3 regions of the Paenibacillus sp. FSL K6-0276 genome follow, and region 1 is predicted to be linked to each of the others. Evidence: riboswitches for the same ligand, from Rfam matches in the RefSeq annotation. Region 1 holds a riboswitch; each other region holds the start of a gene.
The links. Region 1 has a riboswitch for cyclic di-GMP ahead of MHH52_RS04815 (hypothetical protein). Riboswitches for the same ligand answer to the same signal wherever they lie in the genome.
Positions count from the first base shown of each region.

Region 2: linked by a shared signal. The riboswitch ahead of MHH52_RS20000 (thiamine pyrophosphate-binding protein) and the one ahead of MHH52_RS04815 (hypothetical protein) in region 1 are both predicted to bind cyclic di-GMP.
Region 3: linked by a shared signal. The riboswitch ahead of MHH52_RS03225 (transglutaminase-like domain-containing protein) and the one ahead of MHH52_RS04815 (hypothetical protein) in region 1 are both predicted to bind cyclic di-GMP.

Region 1 is NZ_CP150276.1:1,081,333-1,083,602, reverse strand. It holds gene MHH52_RS04825 (PA14 domain-containing protein) at 1-350, opposite strand, end outside; gene MHH52_RS04820 (glycosyl hydrolase) at 305-655, opposite strand; gene MHH52_RS04815 (hypothetical protein) at 657-941, opposite strand; cyclic di-GMP riboswitch class I at 954-1,033, opposite strand; gene MHH52_RS04810 (sugar phosphate nucleotidyltransferase) at 1,148-2,270, opposite strand, start outside.
Region 2 is NZ_CP150276.1:4,237,561-4,239,830, forward strand. It holds gene MHH52_RS19995 (HAMP domain-containing methyl-accepting chemotaxis protein) at 1-835, shown strand, start outside; cyclic di-GMP riboswitch class I at 1,025-1,119, shown strand; gene MHH52_RS20000 (thiamine pyrophosphate-binding protein) at 1,234-2,270, shown strand, end outside.
Region 3 is NZ_CP150276.1:694,043-696,312, forward strand. It holds gene MHH52_RS03220 (class D sortase) at 1-589, shown strand, start outside; cyclic di-GMP riboswitch class I at 714-794, shown strand; cyclic di-GMP riboswitch class I at 902-982, shown strand; gene MHH52_RS03225 (transglutaminase-like domain-containing protein) at 996-1,805, shown strand; rRNA gene MHH52_RS03230 (16S ribosomal RNA) at 2,172-2,270, shown strand, end outside.

The DNA.
Region 1 (2,270 bases):
TGACTTGGGCTTTGCCACATCAGCCTTACCCTCGCGTCTCCCTGATTCTCGTAATATTCCACTTTGATATCATATAGTTGTCCGGCCTTCAGAGTGATGCTTCCTTGACGCTCCGTTACACTCTGTTCTATCCAGCTATCAATTACGGGTATCCCATCAATCCAGACACGTATACCATCATCAGATGCGGTATAGATTTGATAGGTTTCACTATATAGAGCCTTCATTTTACCGCTCCAGCATATAGAGAAATTGTCTATTCCAAGTGAAGCATCCGGTGCTCCTAACTGCCAGTTAAAATCAATCACTGCATCGTTCTTAGTGAGGATTGGTGCTCCGGATAGACGCATATTCTTAAAGTATTCACCCCACCATTCTCTCCGATAGCAATGGGTTTACCAGCAGCCAGACTAAGCAAACTGTCATAATAATTTTGCTGATAGTCATATTCATAGATATCTGCTGCCAAAATATCCACCTTATCCGCGCCCGGATAAGTAAGGGCATAAGGATCTGACCACGCATTTGGAGCATTCGGGCTCCATACCCACAACAAGTTATTTAATTTATGAACGTTAACAAAACGATCATACATAATATTCCACAGCTCAGAAAAGTTGTTCTTCTTCCCCCACCAGAACCAATTTCCATTCATTTCATGGTAAGGTCTCCATAGAACGGGCACCTTTGCATTTGTTGATTTCATCCGGACTTTCCAAATAGTCATGCTGTCCTGCGAGAATCCCTTTTCCGGAAATAGAATACAGGTCATTAAGCAGCTTGACTGCTTCAGGAGAAGCTTCTGGATTCACCGGATTTCCAGAGCTGGAAGCTGCGCCTGCTACAGACGGTGCAATCCCAAATCCCAATGGAATCACCATCAACAACAAGACCAGAGACAGGAACGTGCTGAGAAGTCGATACGTACGGTAAGCTTTCAAAAAAATCTTCCTTTCGGTAGCCAGGCTGCCACTCTTGCGAAGGCCCTATAGCTTTGCGTCCCTATCTTTCGATAGGTTTGCCATTATCAAATTGAGGAGGATTAATCCCTCTACCGTAAATATCGACTTCATTTAATTGTTATTTTATCTATTTATGTCTATTATTCAATAATTAGGTCACAATACCTGTTTATAACTTATCAGTCCTATGAAATGAACTGCTGTAGCTCAATATCATTCCAGTCTAAAGTAATACGAATATTGTCCTCCTCTACTAGTTCAGATCCCGTCTGTACCTCAATAAATTCAACATCCGTCAAAGCGAGAATGGCATGTTTTGTCCCTTCTGGTATCCGGACCACATCGCCTGCTTTAACATTATGCATCTTTTCATTCAGCACAATGCTTGCTTCACCGCTGACAATCGTCCAGATCTCACTGCGTTTACGATGCAGCTGATAGCTGATATTTTTACCCTCGGCAATAAATATCCGTTTGGTCAGCACTTCATTTCCTTCATCATATTTCACATAATCAATGACCTTATAGTGTCCCCAGCGGCGTTCCTCGTACATTGGTCTTTGTTCAAAAGACTTAAGTACCTCTTTAATTCGTGGACTCTCGGCTTTATGCGTTACTAGAATTCCATCCGGGCTGGCAGCGATAATCAGATCCTTCGCACCGATGACTGTAATCGGAATATCAAGCTCATTGATCAAGCAAGTCCCTTCAGAATCCGCTGTTACAGTACCTTTGCCCACATGGTTGCTAGTCATTTCCTCAGTTAACGTATTCCAGGTTCCAAGATCTTTCCAGAACCCATCATACGGCTGCACCACGATATTCTCTTCTTTTTCGACCACTTCATAATCAAAACTGATAGAAGACAGCAGCTTATACTGTTTCTGTAACTCTTCATAACCTAAAGGCAACCCTTTACGCTGCAAAATATCTAGCAAATACCCTAAGCGAAAAGCAAAAACCCCGCAGTTCCACAAAGCATTCCGGGCGATTAGCTCTTCAGCTTGGGTCCGGTCTGGTTTCTCCTGAAAGTGACTTACTCTCATAAAACCATTCTCCCCCGCCTGATCTGTGGTAGGAATAATATATCCGTATTTCTCCGATGGATGTTCAGGTACAACCCCCATCAGCGCCAGATTAGCGCCACTTTCCTGCATGGTATGCTCTAGCTCAGCTACAGTATCGAAGAATGAAGCCTCCACATAGGGATCCACCGGTAAAATGGCTATAGTCTCCGCAGGAGAAACTCCCGCTACCGAATATAAATAAGTTGCTGTCAGTGCAATGGCTGGAAAAGTATCGCGGCGT
Region 2 (2,270 bases), 3.0 Mb from region 1:
ACAGGTAGCCTCTTCGTCCAATGAACTAGCTCTTGGTGCAAATGAGATATCTACGGATATCGCTGAAATGACAGAATCTATTAAAGATATTGAGAATAAAGTATCCAATTATACGAACTCAACGAAAGAAATGAACAGACGTTCGATACATACCTTAGAACTTGTTGAACAAGGACGCCAATCCGTTGATACTCAAGCTGAAGGCATGCGTAAAAACATACAGGCTACTCAAAAAGTCGCTGACACCATCGAAGCCCTTTCTCAAAATGCTCGCGGAATTACGATGATCACAAAGACCATCACAGAGATCGCTGAGCAGACCAACCTCTTATCGCTTAATGCTTCCATCGAAGCTGCTCGTGCCGGAGAACATGGTCGAGGATTTGCTGTTGTCGCACAGGAGGTTCGTAAGCTCGCTGAGGAATCAACGGCTTCAACGAAGGAAGTCTTTGGCTTAGTTCGGAGCATCGAAACTGATATTAAACAAGCGATTGACAATATCGCTATCAACGAAGAAGTCGTACAGGTACAGAATGAGATGATCACTCAATCTGCTCATATCTTTGCTCAAATTGTGCAAAGTGTGCAGTATATTACCGAACAGATTTCTTCCTTCTCTGCTGAAAGTGATCTTATGTTGGAAAGTGCCTTGAAAATCTCAAGCGCAATAGAGAATATCTCTGCGATCACGCAGCAAACTGCTGCCGGCACCGAAGAAGTATCAGCCGCTATGAATGAACAAATCAATGCCCTGCAATCCGTCGCAGAAGAAACTGAGAAAATGACTCAGGCTGTGTTTAATCTACAGAAGACGATCCATATTTTCAAGTTTTAAATAACTTTAAAATTGTGTAAACAAATCCAAAAACCGCTCCTAAGTTTTGACTTAGGGGCAGTTTTTTTATATCTATTATTTCATAGGTTGGACAAGATTTTCGTCAAAATTCGAGTTAATTTGCGAGAATATATTGACAAAGGATCTCTAGGAATATATTGTAAAGGAAAATTCTTCTTATAAATTTTAAATTAATATTGGCAAAATCTTCGAAAGAGGATGACGCAAAACCATGGATCTACAGCCTCATTTTAATCCGAGGCCATGACAGCCAGGTTGCTGAAAACCAAGACGACTGAACTATTGTTCAGTCTCTATGGCGATTTATGCTACCAACCTGTGCCCTATTTCAGAGCACAGGTTTTCTAATGTTTGATTTCAAAATAACAACTTGTGAGGTGTATTTTTTGAAGACAGTCGCAGATTACATGTCGGAAGCACTACGGAACCTTGGTGTTACCCATTCCTTTGGTATTATTGGCAAATCCATTTGTCCTATCGTTCTTAAAATGGTAGATTACGGTATTGAATTTATTCCTGGGAGACATGAAAGCAGTTCCGGCTTCGAAGCAGCTGGGTATGCGCTGAAAACTGGAAAACTAGGTGTGGCTTTTGGTACTTCTGGTCCTGGTGGAACAAACCTATTAACTGCAGCAGCACATGCTAAGGCCAACAACTTACCTGTCCTATTTATTACCGGCCATCAATCTATTAAAGAGCTAGGAATTCCCCAATGTCAGGACTCTTCCTCTTTTCTAGCTGATTTAGCTGATATGTTTAGACCAGCCACCTTATATAGCAAACTTATTGAACGTGGTGATCACTTTAGCACGATCTTTAATCATGCCATATCCATTGCTTTAAGCGGTAATCGCGGTCCAGTTCACCTTTGTATCCCCTTTGATGTACAAACGGAATTGCTGGAGGAATGTAATATTGTAATCCCTGAACGCGAATCACTGGTTAGCCACGCTAATATCGACCGCGTACTTGATACTATTAATAACTCAAAGAATCCAATAATTATCGCTGGTAAAGGAGTTAACCGCTCAGGAGCACATCATGAGCTAATTCAATTAGCGGAAACATTTAATATTCCTGTTGTTACATCTCCAGGTGGTAAAGGGGCTATAGCTTGGGATCATCCACTCTATCACGGTCCAATTGGAGTAGGCGGTTGTACCCATGGGGATGACTTACTGAATAAAAGTGATCTATTTATCGTTCTCGGCTCACGTTTAAGTGACATGACTATTTGTAATCTTAAGCGGGAAAATCATCCCACAACATTAATTCAGTTTGATAGCGATCCGACCTTTGTCGGAAAAATATTGTTCTCTAAAACGATTCCAGTGACTGGAGATCTACGCGACAATCTAGTTTGCTATCTCAATCATATAGACACGAACAACATCACGAAACGCGAAGCACCCAC
Region 3 (2,270 bases), 390 kb from region 1:
CAACGAATGGTATAACGACTGGCAGCAGGAGAAGCTGTTAGAATCGGCTGAACTGAGCACCAGCGACAGTACTCCACTGCCTGATCTGAAGAGCAGATATGCCGAAGTTACTCAGCTATTAGCAGAGGAATCGGTTCTAGATGCACAGGCACAGCCTCAAGAAACAGAAAAGCCAGAACCAGAAATTGAAGTTGGTGGCAAGGTAATTGCATTAATTGAGATCGATAAGATTGATCTGAAGCTACCTGTATTAGAAGGGGCTACTAAAGCGAATATGAAACACGCGGCGGCCCATATGAAAGAAACGACTCCAATTGGAGAAATAGGAAATGCCGCAATAGCAGCTCATAGAGCTAGAACTACGGGCAGATTGTTTAATAGATTGAATGAGGTTGTTATTGGGGATACGATCACGGTAAAGACGAGCGATCAGGTATATAATTACGAGGTTTATGATATTTCAGTTGTAGATCCAAGTGATATATCTGTTCTTGATGGGAATAACAAGGATAAGATTCTTACCCTAATTACGTGTGACCCACTAGTAGATCCTACACATCGTTTGATTGTTCATGCCAAGCTTTCCTAATAGTAGATGAGAAATGACAAGAGAACTCAAATACAGAGGAATAATTATAAAATAATGGCAAATCTAGTAATTTTGTTCTTGTTTACGAGGATAAATATGGTAGTATAATATTATAAAAGCTAAACACGATAAACGGCAAACCTATCGAAAGGTAGGGACGCAAAGCTATAGGGCCTTCCCGAAAGGATGGCAGCCAGTTACCGAATGAAGAGGCTTTTTTTGTTTTTATAAAATATGTAAGGATTTTAGATTCATAGTTCTACTTGGTTGATTCTATTAATTTGTCTAGTGAAATTAGGACAGATAGAGCTTATACGATAACGGCAAACCTATCGAAAGGTAGGGACGCAAAGCTAAAGGGCCTTCCCGAAAGGATGGCAGCCAGCTACCGAAAGGGGTTTTATCCGTGAAAAAAGTTTATTTTATGATGGTGGCGCTGTTCGTACTGATTACTTCGGTTCCGGTAAGCACAGCTCAAGCCGCGAGTGTAGATTCGAACTGGTTGAATACATCGAAATTGGATCAAGGTGTAATCGGGATTAACTACGATATTCCAAAGGATAAAAGAATTAAACTTATGATCACAAAAGATAACAGTAGCTATACATATAATTTATATGCTTCTGGACAAGCTGAGGACTTCCCTTTGCAACAAGGAAATGGGACTTATAAAGTTTCTGTTCTCGAGAACACAACGGGTAATAAATACAAAGCTCTCTATTCTGAAGTAGTAGATTTAACTATGAATGACTCGAATTCCGTATATTTGGGCTCCGTTCAGAATGTGAAATGGAGTTCTTCTGATAAAGCGATCGTTAAGGCTAAAGAGCTTACACAAGGCAAAACAACAGACGAAGAAAAAGTTAAGGCAATCTATAACTATGTAATTGCTAATGTACAGTACGATTATTCTCTTGCTAATAACGTAACGACTGATTACATTCCGAACATTAATAACACTTTGAATACTAAAAAAGGAATCTGCTATGATTATGCTTCTCTTTTTGCCGCAATGCTACGGAGTGTAGATGTTCCTGCTAAATTGGTGATGGGGAATACTAGCTACGTTACGCAATACCATGCATGGAATGAAGTATTGATGGATGGGAAATGGGTTACTATTGATACCACGGTAGATGCATCGGCAGCGAAGAGTAAAAAGAATTCGGATTTCATTAAGGCTTCAAGTAAATATACTGCAGCAAAATACTATTAATTTGCATTGCTAGAATCATAACTCTATTAAATAAACAACCAGCTTAATGATTAAGCTGGTTGTTTATTTTCTATTAGGGGTTGCTTTTCTATGAATAGATAGGTTATTATAGTTAAGCGTTGTTAGACAGCGTACAGGCAGTTTTGAGAGAGTTTGATAAACGGCTTTCGAAAAAAAGCTTGCATTACTGAGAGTAACGTGATATATTATAAGAGTTGCTGCTGAGACATTAAACGGCGTCAACGAGAACTTGATCTTTGAAAACTGAACAACGAGTGAGTAGGAAATCACGAAAGTGAAATCCGAATTAGAGAATTAATTTTCTCGTCAGATGTTTCAAAATGAGCATATCGCTCTTTTCAATACTAATTGGAGAGTTTGATCCTGGCTCAGGACGAACGCTGGCGGCGTGCCTAATACATGCAAGTCGAGCGGAGTTACTTTGAAAGCTTGCTTTCAAAATAA